DNA from 3 places in the Pantoea sp. SGAir0183 genome. Region 1 is predicted to be linked to each of the others. Evidence: predicted binding sites of a transcription regulator. Region 1 holds the regulator's gene; each other region holds the start of a gene.
The links. The regulator CRP, encoded in region 1, controls carbon source genes, mostly activating them, when cyclic AMP is high. The targets are predictions, from matches to a motif close to ATGTGANNNNNNTCACAT.
Positions count from the first base shown of each region.

Region 2: C1N59_RS21605 (iron-containing alcohol dehydrogenase) is a predicted target of CRP. The motif match lies at 5,183-5,200, and genes of this name have one in related genera.
Region 3: C1N59_RS09940 (sugar transporter) is a predicted target of CRP. The motif match lies at 6,204-6,221, and genes of this name have one in related genera.

Region 1 covers NZ_CP028053.1:405,482-416,132, reverse strand. The annotation lists gene C1N59_RS01900 (hydrolase) at 1-887, shown strand, start outside; gene C1N59_RS01895 (YheU family protein) at 892-1,110, shown strand; gene C1N59_RS01890 (phosphoribulokinase) at 1,172-2,041, shown strand; gene C1N59_RS01885 (OsmC family protein) at 2,071-2,475, opposite strand; gene crp (cAMP-activated global transcriptional regulator CRP) at 2,778-3,410, shown strand; gene C1N59_RS01875 (YccS/YhfK family putative transporter) at 3,469-5,544, shown strand; gene C1N59_RS01870 (bifunctional acetylornithine/succinyldiaminopimelate transaminase) at 5,546-6,766, opposite strand; gene C1N59_RS01865 (aminodeoxychorismate synthase component II) at 6,855-7,430, opposite strand; gene C1N59_RS01860 (putative adenosine monophosphate-protein transferase Fic) at 7,592-8,191, opposite strand; gene C1N59_RS01855 (YhfG family protein) at 8,181-8,351, opposite strand; gene ppiA (peptidylprolyl isomerase A) at 8,430-9,002, opposite strand; gene tsgA (MFS transporter TsgA) at 9,262-10,440, shown strand; gene C1N59_RS01840 (cytosine deaminase) at 10,477-10,651, opposite strand, start outside.
Region 2 covers NZ_CP028057.1:219,291-229,941, reverse strand. The annotation lists gene mgtR (protein MgtR) at 1-33, shown strand, start outside; gene mgtU (magnesium transporter protection protein MgtU) at 43-129, shown strand; gene C1N59_RS21620 (alpha/beta hydrolase fold domain-containing protein) at 418-1,452, shown strand; gene C1N59_RS21615 (mannitol dehydrogenase family protein) at 1,491-2,963, opposite strand; gene C1N59_RS21610 (D-threonate 4-phosphate dehydrogenase) at 3,804-4,790, opposite strand; gene C1N59_RS21605 (iron-containing alcohol dehydrogenase) at 5,292-6,437, shown strand; gene C1N59_RS21600 (dihydrodipicolinate synthase family protein) at 6,460-7,341, shown strand; gene C1N59_RS21595 (sodium:solute symporter family protein) at 7,419-8,840, shown strand; gene C1N59_RS21590 (sialidase family protein) at 8,842-9,999, shown strand; gene C1N59_RS21585 (YhcH/YjgK/YiaL family protein) at 10,004-10,474, shown strand; gene C1N59_RS21580 (SDR family NAD(P)-dependent oxidoreductase) at 10,476-10,651, shown strand, end outside.
Region 3 covers NZ_CP028053.1:2,131,770-2,142,420, forward strand. The annotation lists gene C1N59_RS09910 (methyl-accepting chemotaxis protein) at 1-910, shown strand, start outside; gene pepT (peptidase T) at 951-2,204, opposite strand; gene C1N59_RS09920 (ABC transporter substrate-binding protein) at 2,332-3,927, shown strand; gene C1N59_RS09925 (DksA/TraR family C4-type zinc finger protein) at 4,028-4,294, shown strand; gene C1N59_RS09930 (YoaK family small membrane protein) at 4,297-4,395, opposite strand; gene C1N59_RS09935 (hypothetical protein) at 4,421-4,744, opposite strand; gene C1N59_RS09940 (sugar transporter) at 4,965-6,149, opposite strand; gene cybB (cytochrome b561) at 6,315-6,860, opposite strand; gene C1N59_RS09950 (hypothetical protein) at 7,064-7,321, opposite strand; gene C1N59_RS09955 (MFS transporter) at 7,486-8,733, opposite strand; gene C1N59_RS09960 (LysR family transcriptional regulator) at 8,832-9,734, shown strand; gene C1N59_RS09965 (sugar metabolism global transcriptional regulator Mlc) at 9,853-10,651, shown strand, end outside.

The DNA.
Region 1 (10,651 bases):
TAACGCCACACTGGCAGCGGCTGGATTTACCTGACGGTGACTTTGTTGATTTGGCCTGGAGTGAAGATCCTCAGTTTGCCCGGCATAAACCGCGCGTGGTGCTGTTTCATGGCCTGGAAGGAAGTTTCCACAGTCCCTATATTCATGGCCTGATGCTGCAGTGCAAACAGCGTGGCTGGCTGGCGGTAGTAATGCATTTTCGCGGCTGCAGCGGTGAGCCGAACCGTCTGAACCGGATATACCACTCCGGTGAAACCGAGGATGCGCGTTTTTTCCTGCACTGGCTGACGACGCGCTGGGGCCGGGTGCCCACAACTGCTGTCGGCTTCTCGCTGGGCGGGAATATGCTCGGTTGCCTGTTAGGCCAGCAAGGTGATGAAGCCCTGATTGACGCGGGCGTGATTGTGTCTGCGCCCCTGATGCTGGAACCCTGCAGCGCCCGACTGGAGCGCGGCTTTTCACAGGTTTATCAGCGTTACCTGTTAAGCCAGTTAAAAAAGAATGCCCAGCGTAAACTGCGGGCCTGGCCCGACACGTTGCCGGTGAACCTCATTCAGCTTAACGCCCTGCGCCGTCTGCGGGACTTTGACGACGCGATCACGGCCCGGGCGCATGGTTTTGCCGACGCCACGGATTATTACCGTCGCGCCAGCGCTATGCCGCGCCTTAAGTTCGTGACAAAACCGCTGCTCATCATCCATGCAAAAGATGACCCGTTCATGAGCGATGAGGTGATCCCGCAGCCTGCGCAATTATCTGCCACTATTACCTATCAGCTGACACAGCAGGGTGGGCATGTTGGTTTCGTCAGTGGCACCCTGCGTCAGCCTCGGTTGTGGCTGGAGCAGCGCGTGCCACAGTGGATTTCCTCTTATCTGGATAACTGACTCTGTGATTATTCCCTGGGAACAGGTTTCTCCCGAAACCCTTGAAAATCTTATCGAAGCGTTTGTTTTGCGTGAAGGCACGGATTACGGCGAGCAGGAGCTCAGCCTGACGGAAAAAGTCGCCGATGTGCGTCGTCAGCTGGAGCACGGCGAGGTCGTTCTGGTATGGTCGGAACTGCACGAGTCGGTCAACATCATGCGCAAAAGCGAGTTTCGTGGCTGATGCAACGAACGGAAAATCGTGCTAACAATGCTCATCGCCCGACGTCACAGGGACTTCAACTATGTCTGCACGCCATCCGATTATCGCGGTAACGGGCTCCAGCGGTGCGGGAACCACCACCACCAGCCTGGCGTTCCGTAAAATTTTTCAGCAACTCGGTTTGCACGCTGCCGAACTGGAAGGGGACAGTTTTCACCGCTTTACCCGACCCGAAATGGACATGGCTATCCGAAAAGCGCGCGATCTGGGGCGACATATCAGCTACTTTGGCCCGGAGGCGAATGATTTTGGCCTGCTGGAGCAAACGTTCATCGAATACGGCGAACACGGTAAGGGCCAGTCGCGTAAGTATCTGCACACCTATGATGAAGCCGTTCCCTGGAACCAGGTTCCCGGCACCTTCACGCCCTGGCAACCGTTACCTCCGGATATGGATGTGCTGTTTTATGAAGGCTTGCACGGCGGCGTGGTGACTGCACAACACAATGTGGCGGAAAAAGTCGATTTGCTGGTCGGCGTCGTGCCCATCGTCAACCTGGAGTGGATTCAGAAACTGGTGCGCGATACCAGCGAGCGTGGCCATTCACGCGAAGCGGTGATGGATTCGGTAGTGCGTTCCATGGAAGATTACATCAATTTCATTACGCCGCAGTTTTCACGAACCCATATTAACTTTCAGCGCGTCCCCACGGTGGATACCTCTAATCCCTTTGCCGCGCGCACCATCCCTTCGCTGGATGAAAGCTTTGTGGTTATCCACTTTCAGGGGCTGGAAGACATTGATTTTCCCTATCTGCTGGCCATGCTGCAGGGATCGTTTATTTCCAATATCAACACGCTGGTGGTACCCGGCGGCAAAATGGGACTGGCGATGGAGTTAATTATGGCGCCGTTAGTAAAACGGCTCATGGAAGGGAAACGGATTGAATAACCACAGAGGCCAGCCTGGCCTCTGTGAGATTACAGCGCGATCACTTCGTAGCTGTGGGTAATGTTGACGCCTTTGCCTAACATGATGGCGACAGAGCAATATTTTTCCGCTGACAGATCGACAGCGCGTGCCACGGCTTTATCCGAAAGTGCGTTGCCGCTGACGATAAAATGCAGATTGATATGGGTAAAGATGCGGGGGGCTTCTTCCCGACGTTCAGACAATAGTTTCACTTCGCAATCAACCACATCGTTGCGGCCTTTTTGCAAAATTGACACAACGTCAATGGCGCTGCATCCCCCTGCCGCCATCAGCACCATCTCCATAGGGCTCGGCGCTTTATCGCCAGAATTGCCATCCATCAGTACCTGATGGCCGGACGATGATTCCCCCAGGAATGTTAACCCTTCAACCCATTTGACGCGTGCCTGCATAATTTTGACCTCAGAATACCCTGTTTTGGCTCAGCGTACGCTTTTGCCTGGGAAACAGCAATCCAGAGAAAACGCCATCTTGCTGAAGCGAGACAACACAAGACAGTCGACGTAAGCTGTGCTACAAACAGAGCTGAAAATATTTTTCGTCATCCGAAGACGAAGCCGGGAAGAATGATGCGCACTGCGCCGAATGCAGCCCGAATAATTTCCTGAATGGAAAGACGCTTAACGCTTACATCGCCTGGCAGGGAAACAGAGCCCTGTATTTTGGGCACGATTACAACAGAGGATAATAGCGAATGGTTCTCGGCAAACCGCAAACAGACCCTACACTTGAATGGTTCCTGTCCCATTGCCATATTCACAAGTATCCATCCAAAAGTACGCTCATTCATCAAGGTGAAAAGGCGGAAACGCTTTACTACATCGTTAAAGGTTCCGTTGCGGTACTGATTAAGGATGAAGAAGGCAAGGAGATGATTCTGTCCTATCTGAATCAGGGCGACTTTATTGGTGAGCTTGGCCTGTTCGAAGAAGGTCAGGAGCGCAGCGCCTGGGTACGTGCGAAAACCGCGTGCGAAGTGGCAGAGATTTCCTACAAAAAATTCCGTCAGCTGATTCAGGTGAATCCGGACATCCTCATGCGCCTCTCCTCGCAAATGGCGCGCCGTCTGCAGGTCACATCGGAAAAAGTGGGCAACCTCGCGTTCCTTGATGTCACCGGTCGCATTGCGCAGACGTTGCTCAACCTGGCGAAACAGCCGGATGCCATGACGCATCCTGACGGCATGCAAATTAAAATTACGCGTCAGGAAATTGGCCAAATCGTGGGATGTTCACGTGAAACCGTGGGACGTATTTTGAAGATGCTGGAAGACCAGAATCTGATCTCCGCACACGGCAAAACAATTGTTGTTTACGGCACGCGCTAAGCTTTATTCTTCACGGCATAATGGCAACGTTATGCCGTGAATTATTTGCGTTGAGCCGATGTGGCGAAGAATAATTTATCACCCTGAAGTTAACTATGCCCTGCGCCAGACACTGGTGTTGTGTCTCCCCGTCGCGCTCGGCTGGCTGTTTGGCGATCTGCAAAAAGGATTGCTGTTCTCATTGGTGCCTGCCTGCTGCAATATTGCCGGTCTGGATACACCCCACAAACGCTTCTTTAAACGCCTGATTGTCGGCGGCAGCCTGTTTGCCCTGGGTAGCTTACTGATGCAGTGGCTTCTGTTTAAAGACGTGCCCTTACCGCTTATTCTTTTCGCTCTGCCTTTGCTGCTGGGCGTGACAGGTGAAATCAGCCCACTGCACGCACGGTTACTCCCTGCCACACTGATCGCAGCGATATTTACCACCAGCCTGATTGGCCGCATGCCCATTTACGTACCGCCCCTGCTCTACATCGGCGGTACGCTGTGGTATGGCCTGTTTAACTGGTTCTGGTTTTGGCTGTGGAAAGAGCAGCCAATGCGTGAAAGCCTGAGTCTGATTTACCGCGAACTGGCGAACTATTGTGACGCCAAGTACACCTTGTTGACGCAACTTACCGATCCGGAGAAGGCGCTACCACCGTTGCTGGCGCGGCAACAAAAAGCAATCGACCTCATCAACACCTGTTATCAGCAGATGCATATGCTGTCCGCCAGCCGCGATCACAGTCATAAGCGACTGACCCGCGCTTTTCAGGTCGCACTGGATTTACAGGAACACATTTCTGTCAGCCTGCATCAGCCAGAAGAAGTGCAAAAACTGGTAGAACAAAGCCATGCTGAGGCCGTGATTCGCTGGAATGCGAAAACCATTTCCGCCCGTTTACGTGAGCTGGCAGACAACATCCTGTACCACCAACTGTCCAGTCGCTTTGATATGGACAAGCAGCTGGGGGCACTGGAAAAAATCGCCCGTCAGCACCCGGACAATCCGGTAGGAAATTTTTGCCTTTATCACTTCAGCCGCATCGCACGGGTACTGCGTACACAAAAGCCCCTTTATCAGCGTGATTTGATGGCGGATCGCCAGCGCCGTTTACCGCTTCTGCCCGCACTCAGAAGCTATCTCTCGCTGCGCTCTTCTGCCCTGCGCACGGCCGGACGTTTTTCTGTGATGCTGATGCTGGGTAGCGGGCTGGCGCTGTTCTTTTCGATTCCCAAACCCTACTGGATTCTGATGACCATTATGTTTGTCAGCCAGAGTAACTACAGCGCTACACGGGTGCGTATTCAGCACCGTGCGCTGGGCACCTTTGCCGGGCTGGTGATTGCGGCAGCCTCGCTGCGGCTGGATGTCCCTGAACCGCTGGTGTTGAGCATCATGCTGGTGATTACCTTTATCAGCTATCGCTTTACCCGCCAGTTTTACGGCTGGTCGATGGTGGGGTTCACGGTCACCGCGGTATATACCCTGCAACTTCTGTCACTTAACGGCGCACAATTCTTACTGCCGCGCCTGCTGGATACCCTGATGGGCTGCCTGATTGCGTTTGGCGGAACGTTATGGCTTTGGCCGCAATGGCAAAGTGCCCTGCTACGACAGAACGCACATGATGTGCTTGAGGCTTTCCAGGACGCGTTACGCATGTTGCTTGGTCCGGAACAGTCTCCCGAGGTACTCGCCTATCAGCGCGTTAACGTTAATCAGGCCCACAATGCAGTCTTTAACTCACTAAATCAGGCGATGCAGGAGCCGGGGTTTAACGCACGCTATTTACAGGATATGCGTTTATGGGTCACGCACAGCCAGTTTATCGTTGAGCACATCAACGCCATGACGATTCTGGCACGCGAACATACCATGCTGCCGCCTACGCTGGCGGAGCACTATCTGCAATGGTGTGAAATTGCGCTGCAGCGTTGCCAGCAGCGGCTTGAATATGATGGCGAAAGTTCGCAAACCGATCTTTTACAGGGGATTGAAGATATCAACGAGGGACCGGTCACAGTACTGGAGCAGCACATCAGGCGCATTCTGGATCATCTTAAGGTGATGCACACGATCTCATCGCTGGCGTGGAACCAGCGACCGCATCATGGTCGCTGGCTGATTCGTAGTCTGGGTCGAAAATAACTCAGGCAGCCAGGACTTTCCCGGCCGCTTTGGCAAAGCGCGCCATGCCTTCTTCAATATCGGCGGGTTCAATAATCAGTGAAGGGGCAAAACGCATCACATCCGTACCAGCCACCAGCACCATAACGCCTTCAGCCGCGGCGGCATTGAGGATATCGCGTGATTTTCCGGCATGTTGCGGCTTCAGGGCCGCGCCTACCAGTAAGCCTTTGCCGCGAATATCGCTAAACAGATCGTAACGGGCATCAATCGCCTTGAGTGCCTCGACAAACTGCTGACGACGGGATTCCACGCCGTTCAGCACGTCTGGCGTATTGATCAGATCCAGCGCGGTTTCAGCAATCGCACAGGCCAGCGGATTGCCACCATAGGTGGTGCCATGCACGCCAGGAGCCATCGTTGACGCCACCTCCTCAGTGGTCAGCATCGCGCTGACAGGAAAACCACCGCCCAGCGCTTTCGCCGAAGTCAGAATGTCTGGCGTGACGCCGTAGTGCTCATAAGCAAACAGCTTACCGCTGCGCCCCATACCGCTCTGAACTTCATCCAGCACCAGCAACGCCTGATGTTTATCGCAGAGCTCACGCAGCCCCTGCATAAATTCTGGCGTGGCCGGCATGACGCCACCTTCACCCTGAATGGGCTCAACGACAATCGCACAGGTGTGGTCGTCGATAACGGCTTTCACTGCCGCCAAATCGTTGAATGGCACATGCACAATGTCAGCGGGTTTCGGGCCAAAACCGTCGGAATATTTTGGCTGGCCGCCTACCGTGACCGTAAACAGCGTCCGGCCATGAAAGGCATTATGGAAGGCAATAATTTTGCTTTTAAACGGGCTATGACGTTTACAGGCATAATAACGCGCCAGCTTAAACGCGGCCTCGTTGGCTTCTGCGCCGGAGTTGGCAAAAAACACTCTGTCCGCGAAGGTGGCGTTAATCAGTTTGCTGGCCAGGCGCAAAGCCGGTTCATTGGTGAACACATTGCTGGTGTGCCACAGGGTTTCGCCCTGTTTCTTCAGGGTTTCAATCAGCGCCGGGTGACAATGGCCCAGCGCGGTGACGGCAATCCCACCCGAGAAGTCGATATACTCTTTACCCTGCTGATCCCACACCCGGCTTCCTTTGCCTTTTACCGGTACAAACTGCGCAGGTGCATAAACAGGCAAAATAACCTGATCGAACGTTTCCCGTGTTACCGCAATGTTTTCCGCTGCCATTGACAACCTCGCAAACTGATGAGTTGATTCGTGATGAAATAATAATCATGAAATATGCATAAAAAATCACTTAAAGGCAAACACAACTTTACTGTTGCAGGAAATTAGCGAGCAATTGATGTCCCTGTTCGCTGAGGATACTTTCAGGATGAAACTGCACGCCTTCCAGTGCCAGCGTTTTATGGCGGATGCCCATAATTTCGTCGGGCTGACCGTCACGTAAACTCCATGCGGTGACGTCAAATTCATCAGGCAGCGTATCGGCTTTCACAATCAGCGAGTGATAACGCGTTACGGTCAGCGGTTGATTCAGACCGCGAAATACACCACAGCCGTTATGCTGAACAGCAGACGTCTTACCGTGCATGACTTCGCGCGCACGCACGACCTGCGCACCAAACACCTGGGCGATGGCCTGATGCCCCAGACAAACGCCCAGCACCGGCAGGCGACCGGCGAAGTGGCGAATGGCCTGTAATGAGATCCCGCTCTGATCGGGCGTACAGGGGCCGGGTGAAATCACCAGGTGGGTTAACGGCAACGCCGTCATTTCATCCAGAGTGATGGCATCATTTCTTACCACCTGAACGTTCGCGCCCAGTTGGCAAAAATACTGGTACAGGTTCCAGGTGAAAGAATCGTAATTATCAATAAGCAGCAGCATGGTTATGATTTCAGGCAGATCAGAAGGATACGTACAAGGCCCGGCATCCGGAATGAGGACCAGAGCCGTATCTTATCATTCGGTGTGACGTGAGTGTGATGTGAGGAAAACAGACTACCAGGCGCAGGGAGACGCGCTCGCCTCCCTGGCGGGAACGGGGTTCAGACAGGATGCGCTTCGCTGACGATGCTGGCAAAGACGTCTTCCAGCGGTTGTAAATCCCCTGCCGCACCGGCCTGACTGGCGCTGACCCACTCTTCCGGATTCAGTTTTTCCCATTCCAGCAGGTAACCTGCATGCAGGGCCAGTTGCTCAAAGAAAATACGCTGCGCCCGGCCATTACCTTCGCGAAAAGGATGAAGCATATTGATTTCGCAATAATACCAGGCGACGCGTTTCGCAAACTCAGCTAAAGGCAGATCGGCCAGGCCGTTCTCTTCTTCTAGCGCGGCCATGAGTGCATTACCCTCTTTTTCGATATATTCGAAGTGACAAAAAGGGGTTTCGTCGCGCCAGATGTCCAGCGTGCGGAGTTCGCCAGCCCAACTGTAGACATCCTGAAACAGCGTACGGTGAATGTGACACAGGTAAGGCAGGCCGATTTTGGGTGGGCCCAGTTCAAGTGTGGCAAGCCGGGCGGCGCTAAAGCTCAGTTCTGCTTTACGTAACTGTGCTTCATCATGAATATCGAGACGGTTTTTGAGGACCGTGTCGTTTTGCCACAGGTAGGGATCCTGCGTGACGGCAGTATTAGCAGCCATATTGCCTCCTTAAAGAGGTCAGACGGGCTTCCGCCTCTTCACCCTTAACCTCCGGTTCCGTCAGGGTAAAGCCTTCAAGCCGACAGCTTGCCCGATAGCTGGCATTCCGCCGCTGTCGCCAGAGCGCTGCCTTCTGTTTGTCTGTAAGTGTATTTGCCATACCGCCTCCTGCTCAGGTTTGCCCTAAGTATAAGAGCAAATTTTCCCTTTGCCGGAAACGGGATGGCAATCAAGACAATCAGGGCAGGACTTTTGCCGACAAAATGACCACCGGCTTGACGGGAACATTCTGGTAAGGCCCGACATCTTTGGTTGGCACCTGAGAGATTTTGTCCACGACGTCCTGGCCCTTCACGATCTTACCAAAGACGGCGTAGCCAAAATCGCGCTGACCATGATCCAAAAAGGCGTTGTCAGCGACGTTCAGAAAGAACTGGCTGGTGGCGCTGTCTTTGTCGGAGGTGCGCGCCATGGAGATGGTGCCGCGCAGGTTGCGCAGACCATTATCCGCTTCATTTTTGATCGGCGCATTGGTTTGTTTTTGCTGCATTTCATTGGTAAAGCCACCGCCCTGAATCATAAAACCCGGGATAACGCGGTGAAAAATCGTGTTGTTGTAAAAACCACTGTTAACGTAATCAACGAAGTTTTTAACGGAGATCGGTGCTTTTTGATTATTCAGTTCGAGTTCGATGTTACCGGCAGAAGTGGTCAGCAGGACATGCGTATCACCTTTGGCCGCTAAAGCTGAGGCAGAAACAGAAGAGAGCGCTAACAGGGCAACTGCCGCTGTCAAAGTACGTTTAAACATGAGTAATTCCTTACTTTGGAGAGCTAGCTCAAAAACGATATTGATTGTAAAGAGCATGTAATACAAGAGCCAGCGTTTTACCTATATTTACGCTAAACGCACCCAAAAACGCCTGAAAAAGATTGCTTCCGCTTCGTGATTAAAATCACAGTATTGATGAAATGAATGACAACAGTTTTCACTCTTAGTTTATTAAGATCACGGTTCCGTTTACAATTTCTGCCGCTTCAGCGCTCCCGCTTCCCAACAGGTTCAGAACATGACAAATCGTAATCGTATCGGCCTTACCTGGATTAGCTTTCTTTCCTATGCGCTCACCGGTGCCCTGGTGATTGTCACCGGTATGGTAATGGGTGATATCGCGAAAGATTTCCAGATTCCCATCGACAGTATGGGTAACACCTTCACTTTCCTGAACAGTGGCATCCTGGCTGCCGTTTTCCTTAATGCCTGGTTGATGGTCATTGTGCCGCTCAAACGCCAGTTGATTTTTGGCTTTGTGCTGATGGTATTAGCCGTTATCGGACTGATGACCAGCCGGGATCTGTCGGTATTTTCGCTGTGCATGTTCGTACTGGGCGTCGTCAGTGGTATCACCATGTCGATTGGGACGTTCCTGATTACCCACATGTACGAAGGCCGCCAACGGGGTTCACGCCTGCTGTTCACGGACTCCTTCTTTAGTATGGCTGGCACCATTTTCCCGATTCTGGCCGGCATTTTACTGGCACGTCATCTGCCGTGGTACTGGGTTTACGTCTGCATTGGCGTCATTTACGTCGGTATTTTTATCATGACGTTATTCGTGGAGTTTCCGGTTCTGCGTAAGCCAGAGAACAGCCCAACGGTTGAAAAAGAAAAATGGGGACTGGGCGTACTGTTACTGGCGATTGCCGCCTTATGCTACATTCTTGGCCAGCTCGGCTTTATTTCCTGGGTGCCTGAATATGCCACCAAAGTGATGGGCATGAATATTGATGATGCCGGTCAACTGGTAGGAAGCTTCTGGACCGCTTATATGGTCGGCATGTGGGTATTCAGCTTCCTGCTGCGCTTCTTCGATCTGCAACGTATTCTGATGGTACTGGCAGGACTGGCCACGGTGCTGATGTACTGGTTCGTAAGCAGCCAGGATGCAAGCATGTTGCGGTGGATTATTCTGACGCTGGGCTTCAGCTCAAGCGCGATCTATACCACCATCATTACGCTCGGCTCTCTACAAACCAAAGTCGCGTCTCCCAAGCTGGTTAACTTTATTCTGACCTGTGGCACCGTGGGTACCATGCTGACCTTCGTCGTTACGTCACCCATTGTGAAAAACAGCGGCGTGCACAGCGCGCTGCTAACGGCAAATGGCCTGTACGCCGTGGTGTTTATCATGTGTGCGTTGCTGGGCCTGGTGACCAAACACCGCTCGCACGGTCATATCACGCATTAATCCTCTCAGGGCGGCGGCAACGCGCCGCCCTTTGCTTCAACGCCTGAAGGTCACCGCTTCCCACATTTCCAGACAGATTTTGCTCTCTGCGGGCTGCGTCGCCGCGATGACCTTTCCACGCCGAAGCGAATAACGCACCGGCACCTGCCGCCTGACCGCATCAAAACCGTTTTCTGCGGGCAGAATGATAAAACTGGCGTCATGACCACGC
Region 2 (10,651 bases), on a different contig from region 1:
TCGGCAGGTATTTGGCAAATACTGACGCAGTGAGGGAATGCAATGCGCAAGTTCACGCTTAACCAGATTTTTATTCAGGTTGTTGCCATAGCGGCCATCCTCATCCTGCTGACGATCGTGATTCGTTAACCACTCAGGACCAGACATTACCTGCGTCTGGTCCGTCAGATACCGGACCCGGTGGGCGCAGCGTAATGCCCACGACGGTGCCTGAGAACCCATTAAATTTTCTGGTCAAACATCCACTTTCACGGAACACACGTAACCAACCCCCATAAAACCTTCGCTTTCATAATCTTGCTCAACACCGCGCTATGCCTTATGCGCTACCGTCTGCTGGCAAAGGCTGAACGCCCCTGCAACCTTTTAAAAACCCTTAACAATTCACACTTTCTTTCAACGTCTCAGGGAATAATTATGAATGTATGCCACACTTTTTTTATTGGGGGACTGGCCGTAATCATGACGATGAGTAACGCGATGGCAACGAAAAATACTGAACTGAACGGATACCGTGAAGGCGCAAAGGTGATTGAAGTCCAACCTGTGCGCAACCAGATTGATGCGATCACTGGCGTGGTTTATTCGCAGATTACAACGCTACGATCGGTCAGACCGCTTCACATGTCATTACTGGTGCCCCGCACCGATACAGTCAAACCCGCAATTGTTTATTTTCCGGGCGGCGGTTTCACCAGTGCCGACCACGAGAAATTTATTCAAATGCGCATGGCGCTGGCAGAAGCCGGTTTTGTTGTAGCCGCTGCCGAATATCGCGTCGTACCGGATACCTTCCCTGCGCCGGTTGTTGACGGGAAAGCAGCCGTGCGCTATTTGAGACAACATGCAGAAACGTACGGTATTGATCCTCATCGTATTGGCGTTCTGGGCGACTCGGCTGGTGGCTGGATGGCTCAAATGCTGGGCATGACAAATGGCCAGACCGTGTTCGATCAAGGGGATTTCACAGATAAATCGTCTGATGTTCAGGCCGCCGCTACGATTTACGGTATTTCCGATCTGCGCAATATTGGCGAAGGCTTCTCTGAAGAGAATCAACAGGTCCACGCCTCACCGGCCGTCACTGAAGCCCTTTTGATTCATGGACCGGCCTTCCACAATTTTGCAGGCGCGTCTGTCATGGATGATCCCGATAAAGCCCGTCAGGCAAGTCCCATGGGCCATCTTGCGAACCCCAAACCGCCTTTCCTGATTATGCACGGTGATAAAGATTCACTCGTTTCACCGCATCAAAGTGCGCAACTCTTTGATGCGCTAAAAAAGGCAGGTGATCAGGTTGAGTACGTCGTGGTGAAAGGTGCAGAACATGGTGATGAGGTCTGGTATCAACCTGACGTCATCCGCCTGGTTGTGAACTGGTTTTCAGAGGTGCTGCACCCTGATACACGAACAGGCAGCAAGAGCACAGCCAATTTAAACGACAATTTGTAATGCACCAGGCAAACCACTTTATGTGGTTTGCCTGATCATCAATCTGCTGACACGTCAGCCATCAGGTCCGCGACAGTCTGTTTTGCCCCTTTGTCCAGTAGATGGAGATAGAATTTAACCACCTGCTGCACAAAACAGGGATTATCGGGTAGCGTGTGGCCGAATATAGCTTCCAGTCCTAACAGCGCTTTTACCCTCGCCTCCCCTTCTACGCTGCCGTCAACGACGGTTCGTATAGACGCCAATAAAGGATCGCAGACCTCAATCTCTTTTCCCTGGTCATCCTTACCGCTGACATAGCGCATCCATGCGGCAATACCTAATGCAAGCAGATCAAAACGGCTGCCGCGCTTGAGGTGCCAGCAAACGGAATGTAACCAACGCTGCGGTAACTTCTGGCTGCCATCCATCGCAATTTGCCAGGTACGATGCTGTAGCGCGGGATTTTCATAGCGTGCAATCAGCCGATCGGCATAATCGATCAAATCAACGTTCTTAACGGTTAGCGTCGGTGCCTGTTCTGTCAACATTAAGCGTCGTGCCGCAAGGCGAAAGTGCGGGTCCTGCATACAGTCATAAATATGCTCATAACCCGCAAGGTTGCCCAGATAAGCCAGAAATGAATGGCTGCCGTTCAACATACGCAGTTTCATCTCTTCGTAGGGCAGCACGTCTTTGACTAACTCTGCACCGGCTTTTTCCCATGCCGGCCGCCCTGCGACGAAATTATCCTCAATAACCCACTGGCGAAAGGGCTCACAGGCTACCGCGACGGGATCGGCCACCTGAATAAGCGCCGCGATCGCGTCAAGACTCTGCGGATTCATCGCCGGTACGATACGGTCCACCATGGTTGAAGGGAACGTCACCTGCTGTTCAATCCAGTCTGCCAGGTCGTTGTCACGTTGTCGGGCAAAAGCACGCACGACCTGACCGATCACTTTTCCGTTTTCTGGAATATTGTCGCAGGACAACACAGTAAACGCAGGCAGACCAGCAGCCTTGCGACGCGCCAGTGCTTCAACGATGATCCCTGGCGCAGAAAGCGGCTGGTGAGGCTGAGCCAGATCAGCGACAATCTGAGGATGGTCGCGCATCAGCTCGCCCGTTGCCGGTGAATGACAATAGCCTTTCTCGGTAATCGTTAAGGAAACGATGGCAATTTCGGGCTGACACAGGGCGTGAAGTACGGCTTCGGTTCCATCGACCTGAGCGTGAAGCGCCTGCTTCACCACACCAATTACGCGCCCTTCCCAGCCATGAGCCGACATTTCTGCCACGCTGTACAATAATCCCTGACGTTTCAGATCGGCAATCTGTTGTTCCCCGCCGATGAGATTAACTTCGACGTAGCCCCAGTCGCTGTTATGTTCTGCTGCAAGAACATCGGCATAGACCGCCTGATGAGCCCGATGAAAAGCACCGAATCCAAGATGGACAATACGCGGGACGAGCTTATTCCTGTTCCATTTTGGAACCGTCGCCTTCGCATTCAGTAGAGTAGTTTGCATTTCTTTCTCACCTTATTTTTTATTAGCTGCGTGGACACTGACGTTAAATAACGGCAGCACCTGGAGATCGCCTTGATGTTTTCCTGTGCGGCGCCGTTTGGATCAAGCGCCTGAGAACACCACGGCAAAAGGAAAGTTTTTAAAACAGAACAGGTGCGAGAAGCCTATCGTCAGCGGCAGAATTGTTCCACTACCATACCAGTTATAAATAAAAAATGTGATGAATGGCAATTATGTCTTTGGGCAAAGTATTATTAATTAACAAAGAAAATAAAAATCATAACTTCTTTATAACTATAAATATTACTGGCACTACAGAAGAATTAACTTTCAAACAGGCTGATACGTATTAACACGCTGTTTTGCGGTGCGAGTGAATAACCAAAATTTAAAAAAATACGAAAGATTGCTTATAAAAACGGCCGACCTCATCAGGCGTCATGTATAAAAAGACTTAATCGCACCAATGGGTTTAAGAGCACGGTGAGCTATTTCGCTACGGACAAAACGAAAATCAGGCAGAAACTCAACGCCGTGTTTGACAGGCGGGACATTAACGCTGAACGCTTTTTATTCCCTCATCTGGCGTCATTCGACGCGTACGTGGTAAGGCCGTCAGTTATGCCTCTGTGGAGCCGGAGCATTTAAACCAGTCCGATACGGTGCTGTATTGATATTGCACCCGCATGCGATGACAGACACCCGTTTCCCGACGCGTCGCTGTATTAAGGTTATATAGGTTCAGGTGCCTGTTTTATCGCGAAGGTTTTCACAGCCGCCCAGAAGCCGTATGCAGGGCAACGCAATCATGTCACCCTGAGCCTCCCTTCCCGCACAACACTATGCTTGCGTAATTTGCAGCGCCATATCAATCGAGATAGCCATACTTTCGGGATTCGCTTTACCGGTCCAGGCAATGTTAAAGGCCGTGCCATGATCGGCTGAGGTGCGCAGGAACGGTAAGCCTGCGGTAATATTTACACCGTCGTAAAAGCCCAACAACTTGAGCGGAATATGGCCTTGATCATGATACATAGCCACAACAATGTCATACATGCCCTCATTGCATTGCATAAATACGGTGTCCGGCGGGCACGGGCCATAGACGTCTATGCCCTGCGCCTTCATCGCCTCAATCGCCGGTGTCAGCACGCGAATTTCCTCATCACCGAACAACCCATTTTCACCCGCGTGTGGGTTAACGCCCGCAACCGCAATACGCGGCTGGCTAAAGCCGACACGGCGCAAAAACGTATCGGCAATTCTGATTACCGTTTCAACGCGCGCCTGGCTGAGCGTATCCAGGAATGTCCGTAGAGAAATATGCGTGCTGACGTGGATCACTTTGAGTTTATCGGTGTAGAGCACCATCGAATAATCTTTGGTGTCAGTTAATTTTGCCAGTAATTCCGTATGGCCTGGATAATGATGGCCGGCCATATGCAGCGCTTCTTTATTCAGCGGAGCCGTCGCAATCGCTTTCACATCACCGCGCATCGCCATTTCTGTTGCACGTTTGATGCATCGATAAGCCACATCGCCCGCTTCAGGCTGCACAACCCCACACTGTAGTGCCTCAGGATGTACCACTTTCTCATCGATAATATGAATAACGCCGGGCATAAAGAGGGCTTCGGACACGTTATTAATGACGTTTAATTCCGCCTGGGGCGTTATGTTCATTGCCAGTATGCGGCGGAACGTTTGTACACAACCGATAACCACAACGGGCGAACCCGCTAACGCGCCCTCGGTTAAGGCCTTAATAATAATTTCAGGACCGATCCCAGCCGGATCGCCCATCGTAATCGCCACAACATTCGTCACTTATTTTCTCCTCAACGACGCTCAAAATTTTTAAAGGGGGAGGTTCATTACCCAAACACCGGCTTTCGTTAATACCGCCTGACGTCAGTCACAACCGGATGCATGCCCACCCGGAACATACACCGCCGCCCTTCTGGGCCGCGTTACGCCCGGGCCGAGACGGTTGCAGCAGTCCATTTAGCCAACCCTGACGTCTTGTCGCTAAAATCAGCCCAGCGTGCAAACCCGCATTGCCGTCGTTGAGCGATTTCACTCATCCGGTCAACGGTCAGAGATCTGGCCCTCTTGTTTTGTCGCCCTGTCGTCAAAAGCACCTGAAGATCAGAGACACAACGCACCTCATCAGTTTTCACCCCTCACTATAATGATTATATTCAATCACATTCGATTATATGTGAGCAAGATCAATTTAATAAAGCGCCATTTTATTTATAAATTTAGCCAGTGAGTGAGCGAAGTTAAGCGGAATGAAGAATTTCAGTCATTTATGGGGAGACAGACGTGGCATTAATTAACAGCACAATATTGAGCGGTTCCGACGCGATAAAGGCACTGACGCCGGTCGTTACGGACAAACAACACCTGCTGGTTTTAACAGACAAGAACATTGTAAATTTGCCCGCGACCACGCAAATCCTGACGTTGCTCAGTCAGGATGGCCGTCACGTTAAACTGATCGATGATGTTCCGGCAGAACCCACGCATAACGATGTTGAAGCGGTGCTGTCGCGTACAGCAGGTAAAACGTTTGATTTAGTGGTGGGCATTGGCGGTGGAAGCGTACTGGATGTGGCGAAGCTGCTTTCTGTGTTATGTCACGTTGCGTCACCCTCCCTTAAAGCGCTGCTTGATGGCGGGAAAATTACAGCCCGTTTACCCTCACTGCTTATTCCCTCGACGGCGGGAACGGGTTCGGAAGCAACGCCCAATGCTATTCTGGCTATCCCTGAAAAAAACACCAAATCAGGCATCATTTCCCCTGTGATGCTGCCGGATTATGTCGCGTTAATTCCAGAACTGACCACCAGCATGCCTGCGCATATCGCCTCATCAACGGGCATTGATGCACTGTGCCATTTACTGGAATGTTACACCGCCACCATTTCGAACCCTGTGGGTGACAACGTTGCGCTGATGGGCCTGCATAAGCTGTTCCGGAATCTGGAAACATCCGTCACTGAACCGCATAACCTGAACGCGAAGCTGGAAATGCTATGGGCTTCTTATTATGGCGGCGCGGCAATCGCGCACGCCGGCACCCATCTTGTTCATGCGCTTTCGTATCCTCTGGGAGGCACTTATCACCTGCCTCACGGCGTCGCCAATGCCATTCTGCTGGCACCCTGTATGAAAGTGGTGCGCCCGTTTGCCATCGACAAATTTGCCACTGTCTGGGACCTCATTCCGGGCGCCGATATCACATTGACCCCGGAAGAAAAATCGCACGCGCTGGTCGACTATCTCGCCAAATTAGTTAAACGGCTCAATCTGCCGGATAACCTGGAAACATTAGGTGTGCCGTCAGATGATATTGATGCGCTGAGCGAATCTGCACTCAATGTGAAGCGTTTAATGAACAATTCACCCTGCGCTGTAAGTCATCAGGATGTGGCTGATATTTACCGGGCCCTGTTCCCTAAAATTTAACCACCGAAAGGAGTGGGTAAAGATGAAAAAAATAGAAGGTGTACTTACAGCGATTGTGACGCCTTTTACTCAGGAAGGTGATCTTTATCTTGATGAACTGAAGCGCCAGGTTACCCGACAACTCAATGCCGGTAACGGTATTTTTTGCGGCGGCACAAATGGTGAGTTCTTTGTTCTCAACGAAAAAGAAAAGCTTACTGTTACAGAAACCTGTGTTAACGAAGTGTCGGGGCGGGCAAAGGTTGTTGCCCATATTGGTGAGATATCGACCCGGGACACCCTTCGCCTGGGTAAACAAATTGAAAAGCTGGGCGTGGATGCGGTTTCAGTAATCACGCCCTATTTTGTGCCGTTAAATCAACGCGAACTGATTAACCATTACACGGCAATTGCGGATGGCCTTTCCGTACCGGTTTTTCTGTACAACATTCCGGCCAGAACAGGCAATACGATTGAACCAGAAACCGCTCGCACCCTTGCTGCCCATCCCAATATCATTGGTGTAAAAGACAGTGCCGGAAGTCATGAAAGCCTGCGCGGCTATCTGGACGCGGTAAAAGAATGCGACAACTTTGACGTGCTTAACGGCCCTGATTCACTTATCCATCAAGGCTTTGTTGAAGGGTGCTCTGCCTGTATATCAGGTCTGGCTAACGTTGCACCGCGCCAGATAAATGCGATCTGGTCACGCTTTCATGCCGGCGATATTGACGGATCACGTCAGGCGCAGGAACAGGTCACAGGGTTGCGCACCGATCTTTATAAGGTCGCCTTTTCACCTGCAGCAGTAAAAAAAGCGCTACAAATTTTAGGCCATAACGTGGGCGAGAGCCGTTATGCCATTCATTTTGACGCTGCGCAGAAAGAGGAAATTCGCAGAATCACTAACCTGTACCTGAAATGATAATAAGAATTTATAAATTTTAAATACCGGGAGCATAAAGCGCTCCCCGAATTTATCTTGCTCTATCTGAGGCTATAATGAAAACATTCAACGCTCAGGACACCCTGATAATTATCGGCATTGTATTGGCATATATTCTTTTTACCACCTGGCTGACATTCCGGTTACGTAGTAAAAACGCGGGCGATTTTATGGAAGGCTCAAGAGCCATGCCTGCCTTTATTGTAGGTATTCTGCTGATGTCAGAATATATCGGTGCAAAATCGACGATCGGCACGGCTCAGGCCGCCTTTGAAGGTGGGATTGCCGCGTCCTGGTCAGTCATTGGCGCCGCTATTGGCTTTCCCCTTTTTGGCATGATTCTGGTGAAACGCATTTATAATACCGGTAAAATTACCATCTCGGGTGCGATTGCTGAGAAGTACGGTAACAGCACCAAGAATATTATTTCACTGATCATGATTTATGCCCTGCTTTTGGTCAATGTGGGAAATTATGTCAGTGGTGCGGCGGCAATCGCCACTGTATTACACGTGACATTGCCGGTTGCCGCTTTTATTACGGCTGTAGTCAGTACGTTCTATTTTGCCTTCGGCGGTTTAAAAGGAATCGCCTGGGTCACCATGCTACACAGCGCGCTGAAATATTTTGGTATCCTGGCTATTCTTTGGTTTGCATTGTCACAAACGGGCGGCCTCAAGCCTATGATCAATGAAATGCCCGCTTATTACTGGACCTGGGACGGTAATATTGGCGCGTCAACCATTGTCGCCTGGCTTATCGGGACGATTGGCTCGATCTTCTGCACCCAGTTTGTCATTCAGGCTATCTCGTCGACCAGAAGTGTGAAGTCGGCGCAGCGCTCGACCTGGATTGCCTTTCTGTTCTGTATGCCGATTGCGTTGGCGATTGCCGTTATCGGTGTGGCAGCCAAATATCTCCACCCCAATATTGACAGCCTGTATGCATTGCCGGTGTTTCTGCAGGATATGAATCCCTGGCTGGCTGGTCTGGTAACGACCTCACTGGTTGCCTCTATATTTGTCAGCGTCAGTACCGTTGCCCTGGCTATCGCGTCGCTGGTGGTGAAGGATTTCTATGTGCCTTATTTCAAACCCACGACAGAGCAGGAATTTAAAACCACGCGCTGGTTGTCGCTGCTGATTGGCTTTCTGCCGCTGATCTTTGTCCTGTTTGTCCCTGAAGTTCTGAAACTGTCCTTCTTTACCCGAGCGATTCGCCTGTCTATCACCGTTGTCGCGGTCATTGCCTTCTATGCCCCGTTCTACAGAAGTACTCGCGGTGCCAATGCCGGCCTGATTGGTGCATGTGTCGTGACCTCAGTCTGGTATCTGGCAGGCGATCCGTTCGGTATTAATAACATGTATATCGCCCTACTGACGCCTGCATTGATCATGGCGATTGACCATATGATCCCCAGCAAAGCCAGAACCGCAGCGGCAGAACACGCCAGAGCTGCCGCAGGAAAAGGAGAATAAAATGACTGTAACCGTAACGCGTGATGGCATCCTGACGCCATGGGAAAAAGATGACCGCGTACTGACCGCAATGCTGCCTTCGTCATGTCCACAGAACCACGCCGCCAATATTTTACCGCTGCACGATGGTTCTCTGCTCTGCGTCTGGTTTGGCGGCACACAGGAAGGCATAGCCGATATCTCTGTCTGGTGCTCGCGCTTACCTGCAGGCAGCCATATCTGGAGTGAGGCGATAAAACTGTCCGACGATCCAACCCGTTCTGAGCAGAATCCCGTTCTGTTCCTCGCGCCCGACAACGTGCTGTGGCTGTTGTGGACCGCACAGCTGTCCGGTAATCAGGATACGGCGATTGTCCGCTACCGCCAGTCTGGCGATCTGGGTAAAACCTGGGGGCCCATTGACACGTTACTGGATAAACCGGGCACCTTTATTCGTCAGCCCATCACCGTGCTGGAAAACGGCAACTGGTTACTGCCGGTGTTTTACTGCCGCACGCAGCCGGGTGAAAAGTGGGTGGGTAACGACGATATCAGTGCGGTGAAGATTTCATTCGACCAGGGTAAAAGCTGGCGGGATGTGGTTGTGCCGGAAAGCCTGGGGTGCGTACATATGAATATCACTGCCCTGCAGGATGGTTCGCTGGTTGCCCTTTACCGCAGCCGTTGGGCAGACAATATCTATCTCAGCCGATCCACCGATGGTGGTGAGAGCTGGACAGCGCCTGAAGCCACGGTGTTACCTAACAACAATTCGTCAATTCAGGTGACGACGCTGCAAAGTGGCGAACTGGCGCTGGTGTTTAATAGCATGAGTGCAGCCGGGGCAACGGAACGTCGCGCGTCACTCTATGATGAGATCGATGACGGTGACGGCAGAAAGGAGCCAGAAGCAACCGGACGAAGCGCTTTCTGGGGGGCGCCACGCGCCCCAATGACTGTCGCAATTTCCGCCGATGGCGGCAAAACCTGGCCGTGGCAGAAAAACCTGGATGAAGGTGACGGTTACTGTATGACAAACAATTCTCAGGAAAAACTGAACCGTGAGTTTTCCTACCCGAGCATTAAACAGGATGCACAGGGTACCTTACATATCGCGTATACCTATTTCCGCCAGGCGATTAAATATGCGCGCGTCACACCCGACTGGGTGAAGGAGTAAGCAAATGATTATCGGCAATCTGAACGCCCTGCCACTGGCAGGGTTACCCGAACCCTTACTGGCTCTGCTCCGGTTACCCGACTGTTCTCTTGAAGCGCTGGCCGCAAGGGATATCGGTAGATGGCAGCCGGAAAATGCAGCGTGGTTTTGCACGATCCAACAGGCCACCACCCAGGACGCCACGCTGCGTCATACGGAATACCACCATCTTTGGACTGACATTCAGGTGATGCTGGAGGGTGAAGAGGTCATTTATGCTGGCACCCATTCCATTGCCAGGGCCGGAGATGAAGAGCGCAAACCCGATTTGTATATCGCGCAGCCAGAACCATTACCGGTTAGCATCACTTTGCGTAAGGGAGACTTTGCGGTCTTTTTGCCCGGTGAACCCCATCAGGCCCTCTGTGCCGCAGGCGCGCCAGTAGCCGTTCGTAAAGCCGTCTTTAAGGTACCGAAATCGATGTCAGGAGGTTGAGATGCGTCACGCTATCGTTACAGGCTACAGTTCTGGCATCGGCAAAGCGATTACTCAGGATTTATTACAAAAGGGCTGGAAAGTTACGGGGCTGAGCCGGACGCAGGGCGAGGCAGCCTTACCCAACCTGAACGGCATCGCCGTTGATCTCACTGATGCCGATCAATTCAGGTCGGC
Region 3 (10,651 bases), 1.7 Mb from region 1:
GCAGGACAGCCTGCGTGATGCGGTCAGTGCCATTCGCAGCGGCACAGAGAATATCTCGCGCGGTGCCGCCGAAATCTCTATTGGTAATAACGATCTGTCCTCCCGTACGGAAGAGCAGGCTGCCGCGCTGGAGCAAACCGCCGCCAGTATGGAACAGCTGACCGCGACCGTGAAATTTAACGCGGAAAATGCCCGTCAGGCCAGTGCACTGACCGAAGCGGCAACGCTGACGGCGAAGCAGGGCGGCAACCTGGTGGATGAAGTTGTGACCACCATGAACGGCATTTCCGACAGCTCGAAGAAAATCGCTGAGATCACCAACGTCATTAACGGTATTGCGTTTCAGACCAACATTCTGGCACTGAATGCGGCCGTAGAAGCCGCGCGTGCCGGTGAGCAAGGGCGAGGCTTTGCCGTCGTCGCCAGTGAAGTGCGCAATCTGGCACAGCGCAGCGCCGGTGCGGCGAAAGAAATAGCCGGGCTGATTGCCGATTCTGTGCAGCGCGTGGAAAAGGGCGCGGAACTGGTGGGTACCACCGGCGGCACGATGAGCGGCATTTTAAAATCCGTCCAGGATGTGGATGCAATTATGAAGCAGATCGCCGCCGCCTCGGAAGAGCAGAGCAAGGGCATTTCTCAGGTTGGTACGGCCGTGACGGAAATGGACAGTGTGACGCAGCAAAACGCGGCTCTGGTTGAAGAGGTTTCTGCCGCCGCCAGCGCGCTGGCGCTGCAGACGGAAGCGCTTCAGGCTTCTGTTGCACAGTTCCGGTTATCGAGCGATGCGCCGGTAGCGCTGACACAGGACAGAAGGCCGCCAGCGGCGTCTGCAGGCCCTGCAACAGCACCGTCAACTGTACTGCGTCCAAAAGCCGCCACGGCGGACAACGGCGACTGGGTCACCTTCTAATCAATATGACTACCGCCTTCATCATGAAGGCGGTGATGTTTCAACTGCCTGTCTTTGCCGTACTCCCCGATTGCGCCGCCAGATAACACAGTTTCTCCGCGACCTGATACGACTTAACGAATGACTTCACCGGCAGGAATTCGAAACGTGAATGGAAATTGTGCGCGCCTGTGAAAAAGTTAGGGGTGAAAATACCGCGGGCAGATAAGGCCGCGCCATCGGTACCGCCGCGCATGGGAATCACTTTGGGTGTAATGTCCAGATCGCGCATGGCAGCAAAAATCAGATCCAGCGCCCGGCGGTCGTCGCCCATGGCATTGCTGATATTGCTGTAAATATCGTGAATCGTTATCTCGACCTGTCCGGTGGGATAGCGTTCAGCAATCAGGCTGGCAACATGCTGCAATTGTTCTTTGCGCGCGGCAAAGCTCGCCAGATCGAAATCGCGAATTGATGCTTTCAGCGTCGCAACACTGGCATTGGCCTGCATTTCATTGAACCAGATATAGCCTTCACGGCCTTCCGTGTGTTCGGGCGTCGCCTGCCTGTCGAAGTGACTGATAAAGTCATGGGCCATCAGCAGCGGGTTGACCAGCACACCTTTACCTGACATCGGATGGGCGGGAACCCCGGTGAAACGCAGCTCTGCCGCCGCGCCATTGAAGTTTTCATAGACCACTTCACCCAGTTCACAACAGTCGATGGTCCAGGCAAACTCCACATTAAAGCGGGTGTTAAGATCCAGCGCTTTGGCACCGCGCAGGCCAATCTCTTCATCGGGGACAAACGCGACGACTACATCACCGTGCTGATCCTGCAGGTTTTCCATTAACGTCATAACGACGCTGACCGCCGCTTTGTTATCGGCGCCCAGCACGCTGGTCCCGTCGCTGAAAATAATGTCCTGGCCGATATAAGGGGCAATTTCAGGATGCGCATCCCGGCGCAGCCAGATGTTCTGTTCGGGATTAAGGCACAGATCTTCGCCCTGCCAGGTCAGGATCTGCGGGTGAATATCAGGTGACAGACCGACGTCAACCGTATCAATGTGCGTAATAAACCCAATGCGTGGCGCGTCAGGGCAGTTGCCCGGTTTAACTGCCGTTACCGTCGCCTGTTCATCAACGACGACCTGTTCAAGCCCCAGTTCGCGCAATTCATCCGCCAGCAGCGCCGCCATCGCATGTTGACTCGGGGTGCTCGGTAAGGTGCTGGACTTTGCATCACTCTGACTGCTCACCGCCAGATAACGGAAAAAACGCGTGATCAACTGCGTCTGAAGTTTGTCGGTCATCACTAATCCTTATTAGTTGACTACATGCGGGGTTCGCTATGGTGAAGATTCATGCTATCAATCCACTGTTTGCACCGTTTATTTAGAGAGTCTGATATATAGAAGTCAACATAAAGCGAGGATAATAATGAGAAACAGGTTTACAACCCTGGGATTGCTGACGGTCGGTATCGCATTGGCAGGAAGTGTTAACGCGACGACGCTGGTCTACTGCTCAGAAGGCTCACCGGAGAACTTTAATCCGCAACTTTACACCTCGGGAACCAGCGTGGATGCCAGTGCCGTGCCGGTGTTTAACCGCCTGGTTGATTTTAAAACCGGCACCACAGAATTAATTCCAGGCCTTGCAGAACGCTGGGAGATCAGTCCCGACGGCAAAGTCTATACGTTCCATCTGCGGCATAACGTTAAATTTCAGAGCAATAAGCTGTTTACGCCCAGTCGTGATTTTAATGCGGATGACGTCATCTTCTCTTTTATGCGCCAGATGGACAGCAACCATCCCTATCACAACGTCTCGGGCGGGCACTATTCCAACTTCGACAGTCTTGAACTGGCCACGTTAATCACCCACATTGACCGCGTTGACGATCACACCGTGCGCTTTACGCTGGCGCACCCGGAAGCGCCATTTCTGGCCGATCTGGCCTGGTATTTCGCCTCCATTCATTCGGCAGAATATGCAGACAAGATGCTGAAAGCCGGCACACCGGAAAAAGTGGATAGCGATCCCATCGGAACCGGGCCTTTCCAGTTGGTTCAGTATCAAAAAGACTCACGCATTCTGTATAAGGCGTTTCCGGACTACTGGCAGGGCAAGGCCAGACTGGATCGGCTGATTTTCAGCATCACGCCAGACGCGGCCGTCCGCTACGCCAAACTGGAAAAAAATGAGTGCCAGGTAATGCCGTTCCCGAATCCTGCCGATCTCGAAAAAATGAAACAAAATCCGGACATCACGCTGAAACAGGCCGCGGGACTGAATACCGGTTTCCTGGCCTTTAACACCACCAAAGCCCCGACCGATAATGTGCAGGTTCGCCAGGCGCTGGCCATGGCGATCAACAAGCCTGCTATTATCGAGGCGATTTTTAAAAGCACTGGCGTGGTGGCGAAAAACATTCTGCCCCCCGGCGTCTGGAGTGCCGACAAAGACCTGAAGGATTACGATTACGACCCGGAAAAAGCGAAAGCGTTATTGCAACAGGCAGGCGTGAAACCAGGGACGGAAATTGCGCTCTGGGCGATGCCGGTACAGCGTCCCTATAATCCCAACGCACGCAGAATGGCGGAGATGATCCAGGCAGACTGGGCAAAAGTGGGCATCAAAGCCAATATTGTCAGTTACGAATGGGGCGAATACCTGAAACGTGTGCGCAGCGGTGAACATCAGGCGGCCCTGATGGGCTGGACGACGGCAACCGGGGATCCGGATAACTTCTTTGGTCCGCTTTACAGCTGCACGTCGGCGAAAGGGGGATCGAACTCATCAAAATGGTGCTATCAGCCCTTTGAAAAGCTGATTACCGCCGCCCGTGCCGAACCCGATCAAGCCAAACGCACGGTCATGTATCTGCAGGCGCAGCAAATCATGCACGACCAGATGCCAGCCGTAATGATTGCCCATTCCACCATTTTCGAACCGATCCGCAAATCGGTGACCGGTTACGAAGTGGATCCCTTCGGCAAACATATCTTTTATCAGGTCGATATTAAGCCGTAATGTCCGTCACCGGCTTCACAGGGAGGTGAGTCGGTTTGCCTGCAAAATCCCTGATATGTTGTACAGTTAACCTGTACAGGTAATGAAGTGGAGCACAAAAATGGCAAACGGCTGGGCAGCAGAAGGGGCAGTACAGGAGCAAATCGACAGCACCGTTAATGACGGTATCGAACGTGTGCGTCAGTCACTGGGACAGGGGGAAAGTGCCACAGAATGCGAACTGTGCGGCGAGCCGATTCCCGAAGCCCGCCGTCAGGCACTCAAGGGTGTGCGTTATTGCGTTTCCTGTCAGGAAAAGATCGATAAGCAGAAAAAAGAGAGCAGTCTCTACAACCGGCGTGGAAGTAAAGACAGCCAGCTACGCTGATCTCAGGAACCAGGCATCGCTAGGCCGCTGCCGATGAACCAGGCGAGAAAGCCAATACCTGCCACGATGATAGCGATGGGGAACAGCAGACCAATTCTCATAATTATCCTGTGAGGTTACGCCACGTCAGGCCAGCCGCAAGGCGGCACGGTTGTTCTTCAGCAAAGTAAATAATTCAAACTGCGTGGCGTCCGTGATCTGACGCTGCACTTCACCTTGCGTATACAGCAGCAGATGAATATGCCCCAGTTGACGCCAGACGATGATCGCCGAGGCAATCAAGGCGCAGGTCGTTTCTGCCTGCACGCATTCTACTGTAGCGTAGCGAACGTCGTCTAAATCATTCGTAAAAATTTTCACCGCCTCAGCAGGTAAGATGGCCTGGAGATCCTGCAACATCACCCGGCTGACGCTACGCGACAGGTACAGCGTTAACCACTTTCTCGTCATGAACGTTGATCCTTTTTCGAGGTTAACAGATGTAATGGATGAGTCAGGTAGAAGGGCATCCTCTGACAATATAAGCGGTTATCCGGTGTGTTTAGCACCTTTCTGACGCGCTGCACCTTCGGACGCCGGAACAGGTCGTCTGGCCGTTCAGTGCCGCAGTGCATGATAGCAGACGAAGACGCATCGGCAGGCTTCTGCGAGGCGCAGAAGCCTGCTTCAGTTAACCATTAGAGCGTAACTGTGGGTAGCGCCGGAAAATATACACGCACCACAGCAGCGCGACCAGGCCGATCATCGCTCCCACGTTACCGACGTCAGACAGGCTCATATATACGCTCACCTGACTGCCCAGTAACGCGCCCGCACCGATGCCGATGTTGTAAATGCCGGACATCAGCGACATCGCCACGTCGGTGGCATCGGGTGCCAGTGACAGGACACGGATTTGCATCGCCAGGCCAATCATCATCATCGCCATTCCCCAGACGACGCAGAGGGTGATAATCGCGCCAGGACGCACGGCGGCAAAAATTAACAGCCCCATGCATAAGGTGACCAGGGCGATGGCGCTGATCAGCAACGCTGAGGGAAAGCGTTTACCCAGCGAACTGAACAGCAGACTGCCAATAATGCCGGCAGAACCAAACAGTAACAGCAGCAGGGTGGTAAAACTTTCGCTGGCATTCGCCACCAGTTGCATAAAGGGTTCAATATAGCTGTAAGCCGTATAGTGCGCGGTCACAATGAGTGTAACCAGCAGGTACATGCCTGCCAGGGCCGGGCGGCGGAACAACAGCGGTACGCTGCTTAATGAACCGGTGTGTTCACTGGGCAGACGCGGCAAGACGCGCGCCAGCATAATCATCAGGATCAACGCTGACAGCCCGATCACGCCAAAGGTGGTGCGCCAACCCAGCGCCTGCCCCACAACGCGACCAATGGGCACCCCCAGCACCATGGCCAGTGCCGTACCGGTTGCCAGCATACTGAGCGCCTGCGTTTTTTTACCGGCAGGCGCCACACGAATGGCCAGTGAGGCGGTAATGGACCAGAACACCGCATGTGACAGCGCAATGCCAATGCGGGAAACGATTAACGAACTGAAGCTCCAGGCGAATGTCGAAAGAACATGGCTGGCTACAAAGAGGCTAAACAGTACCGTAAGCAGTAACCGCCGTTCAACATTACGCGTCAGCAGCATTAACGGCAGGGACAGCAGCGCCACCACCCAGGCATAAATCGTCAGCATAATGCCCACTTCAGCGGTTTTCATCGAAAACCCGGCAGCAATATCCGACAGTAAACCCACCGGTACGAACTCAGTGGTATTGAAAACAAAAGCGGCGATGGCCAGCAGCACCACGCGTAGCCAGGCCGTTTTACGGGAAACAGTTGTTAAAGGCATGAGAAGTTAAATCTGTCTGTGCGTCAAAAGAGGATGACAACGATCATCCCACGAAAGTGACCTGCGTCACAATTTAGTGGCTATTGTGTAGGAATCAAGCGCCGGGTGGAACCACCTGGCGCAGATTATGGTGATTTTTTTAGCCCGATGTGCAGCGTCAGGGAATCAGGGCTGGCGCGTCCCGCGCCCCGGCATCATACGCAGCAGCGTATTGTCCTTCAGCGCATAGTGATGGAACAGGGCTGCAGCGACATGTAAGCCGATGAGCCAGTAGCCCAGTGGCGCCAGGGTTTCATGCCAGTCGACGAGCGTATCAGAGAGATCGAAATCAGGTTCCGCAGCGACCGGCATGGGAATGCCGAATAATAACCACTCACGGCCCTTCAGGTAACGTGAGGCGATGCCCAGCACCGGCAGACTGATAAATAAGGCATAAATCAACGTGTGCGTCAGGTGTGCCAGGCCCGTTTGCCAGCGCGGTACGGGGGGCGTAATCGCGGGGCTGCGATGGCGAATTTTCAGCAGTAACCGTGACAGCATCACCACCAGAATGGTTGCGCCCGCGCTAAAGTGTGTCACGGTCATCACAAAGCGCTGCCAGGAGCCCCGTTCCACATAACCGCGCAGCTCCATCGTGGCATAGACAATAATCAGCAGCAGCACGGTCAGCCAGTGAAGGGAAATTTGAGACGCCGCATATTTATCACGCATGTTAAATCCCTGTATGAAGAGTAAGGCCTCTAAGATAACGGAAAAAAGGCAAAATGCTTAACGAATTGGCGACTTAAAGCGGGACGGCTACAGGGGCAGGTCGGCGGCAACTGAACGGCGGGCTGGCAGGGCAGATGGCGGCGATATTCCGCCATCCTCTGGAAAAACGCGGCTGAATGGGATCGCAAAGGCATGCGCTGTGATCAGAAATCGATACCGTGCTTCAGTCCAACGCTGTCATGCAGGGGTGGGGTTTGAGCAGACATAACCGGGCAACAGTCGTCGCAGCCTAATGCGCTGGCATAATATTTTCGGGCCTGCTGTATAGCCGCTGTTGCAGAGTAAAACGTGCCCAGAAACAGTCGGTCTTCCAGACCCGGAAGGTAGCGACAGCCTTTGGCGTGTACCACGTGGTTATCGTTGTAACCGGATTGTTTATTGACGTAATAGTAATGCGCCATGAGGTCTCCCCTAACAGTGAATTCAAAGATGGCATTAATCTTTGGGATTAAACCGATTATAGCGGGGAAACACCGGTAGTTAGCAATGATACTGATAATACGGACAATTCTTGTACAGCGGATTTTCCGGGCCGCATTGTGCCCGGAAAATTTGTTAAGTTTTGCTAGAGTTTGCGTTGATGCAGCCGCCACGCGACCGCCAGGGCCAGCAGCAGCAGGGTAGAGATAAACACGGTAATGCCCGGCCAGCCAAACTGATGCCAGAAAAAGCCCCCTGCCGTACCCGCCACGCTGGACCCCACATAATAACTGAACAGATACAGTGAAGACGCCTGGCCTTTTGCGCGACGCGCGCGTGGCCCAATCCAGCCGCTGGCCACGGAGTGTGCGGCGAAAAAGCCAGCACTGAACAGCATCATCCCAATAAAGATCAGAACCAGCGCATGAAAGGCGGTCAGGAGCAGGCCCGTCAGCATGATAAGCGTTGCGCCCAGCATCACCGGCCCCCGGCCATATCGACTGGTTAACGCGCCGGCTTTGGGCGAACTCCACGAACCGGTCAGGTAAACCACGGACAGCAGTCCCACCACGGCCTGGCTTAAATGCCACGGCGCACCCAGCAGGCGATAGCCGATATAGTTAAACAGGGTGACGAACGCCCCCATCAGCAGTAAGCCTTCCGCGAACAGCAAGGGCAGGCCCGCGTCGCGCCAGTGCAGGCGAAAGTTAATGGCCAGATGGCGGGGGCGCAGGGATGTCGGGTGAAAATGCCGCGAGGCGGGCAAAATTTTCCAGAACATCAGGGCGGCCGCCAGGGCAAAACAGCCAATGGCGGCAATGGCGACGCGCCAGGAGAAAAAGTCGGTTAATACGCCGCTGATCAGGCGACCGCTCATCCCGCCAATCGAATTTCCGCTGATATACAGCCCCATCGAAAAGGCGACTACGCTGGGATGGATTTCTTCACTGAGATAAGTCATCCCGACGGCCGCTACGCCGCTGAGCGACAGGCCAATAAGCGCCCGCATCAGCAGAATGCCGTGCCAGCTTGTCATGGTGGCCGAAATCAGCGTGCAGACGGAAGCCAGCATCAGCGCGGTGACCATGACAGATTTGCGACCGACAGCATCGGACAAGGGGCCGGTAATCAGTAAGCCCAGCGCCAGTGTCGCGGTGGAGACTGACAGGGAAATACTGCTGGCGGCCGGTGACACGCCAAACTGTGCAGAGAGGACCGGCAGCAGCGGCTGCACACAATACAGCAGCGCAAAGGTGGCCAGCCCGGCCGAAAACAGCGCCAGTGTCACGCGCATAAAGGGCGGAGTGCCGCGCACGATCCACGCCTGAGAAGGTGATGCAGGCTGCTGCGCCACATTTCTGTCCAGGGTGACAGCCGATGAAGAGCGATTCACAGTAATCCTTATGAGTAAAAACAACGAATAACGTAAGGCTAGGAAAAGCGGATTAGGTTGTCTAATATATTAATAATCTCAAATAATATTTTTAACCTATGAATATCGAGCTGCGTCACCTGCGTTATTTTATTGCCGTTGCAGAAGAGCTGCATTTTGGCCGCGCGGCGCAGCGGCTGCATATTTCTCAGCCGCCGCTCAGTCAGCAAATCATGCACCTTGAGGCAGAAACCGGGGCGCAGCTGTTTAACCGCACCAACCGCAGCGTGCAGCTCACGCCGGCCGGGCAACAATTTTTGCAGGATGCGCGCGCCATTCTGTTGCAGGTTGAGCAGGCGACCCAGCGTGCGGCACGACTACATCGGGGAGAAGAAGGGGAACTGCGCATTGGCTTTACCTCCTCTGCCGCTTTTATTGGTGTCGTCTCGGATGCGCTCTATCTGTTCCGCCAGCGCTGGCCTGATGTTCATGTTCAGATGCAGGAAATCAATACCCGGCAGCAGCTGACGCCGCTCCATGAAGGGAAACTCGATTTGGGTGTGATGCGCAACACGCCGCTGCCTGCGGATCTGCATCATCAACTCCTGTTACAGGAGCCGCTATGCGCGGTGGTGCACAAAGCCCATCCGCTGGCATCCGCCGGGAAGATTTCTTTACAGGCGCTGGCCAGTGAGCCTTTTGTCTTTTTCGATCCGCAGGTGGGAACGGCGCTTTACAGCGAAATACTCGATTTACTGCAACGCTATCAGATCAAACCCTATATCACTCAGGAAGTGGGCGAGGCGATGACAATTCTCGGTCTGGTCGCGACCGGTTTAGGCGTGTCTATTTTACCGGCATCGTTCAGCCATGCCCGCCTGACGAATGTCGTCTGGCTGCCGCTTGAGGAACCGGATGCACTTTCGGAAATGTGGCTGGTCTGGTCTGCGCAACGGGAAATGAGCGCGCAGATGGCCCATATGATGGCGCTGTTGCGGCGGGAAAACGAACGCTCTCGCTAAAGGCGGAAAAATTATGTGTGATAAATCACATATCTAAGCAAATATTTGCCGCAAAAGGTGAATCTGCCGCACCATAGCGGATATTTATTTAGAAGCGCGAAAATAACCGGAGCAGGGTGTGAGTTCGGACAGCCAACCTGGCCATATTGACCAAATTAAACAAATCAATGCTGGCGTCGTTTACCGATTAATTGATCAGCATGGCCCCGTCTCGCGCATTGAATTGTCCAGGCGCGCCCAGTTAGCCCCAGCCAGTATTACCAAAATTGTCCGGGAAATGCTGGATGCCCATCTGGTTCAGGAAACCGAATTCCAGGATCCGGGCGCGCGTGGTCGTCCCGCTATCGGGTTAATTCTGGACACGGAGGCCTGGCACTACCTGGCCCTTCGCCTGCACCGTGGCACATTAACCCTGACGCTTCGCGATTTGAGCAGCAGGGCGCTGGTTGAAGACCATTTGCCCCTCCCGGATGATCCCACCCAATCCTTACTGACCACACTGACCGACCATGTTGATGCGTTTTTTATCCGCCATCAAAAGCGGCTGGAAAGGCTGACCGCCATTGCTATCACGTTGCCGGGGCTGATCAACGTCGCATCAGGCGTGGTGCACCGGTTACCCGGTTATACCTGCCATGATATGCCACTGGGCAGCACCCTGGCGGCCCGAACCGGCCTGCCGGTGTTTATCCAGCATGATATCTCGGCCTGGACATTGGCAGAATCCCTGTTTGGCGCATCGCGCGGTGCGCAGGATGTCATTCAGATTGTCATTGATGAAACCGTGGGGGCGGGCGTGATCACGGACGGACAGTTACTGCACAAAAGCGGACGTGCGCTGGTCGAAGTGGGCCATACGCAGGTCGATCCCTATGGTCAGCAATGTTACTGCGGGAATCATGGCTGCCTGGAAACGG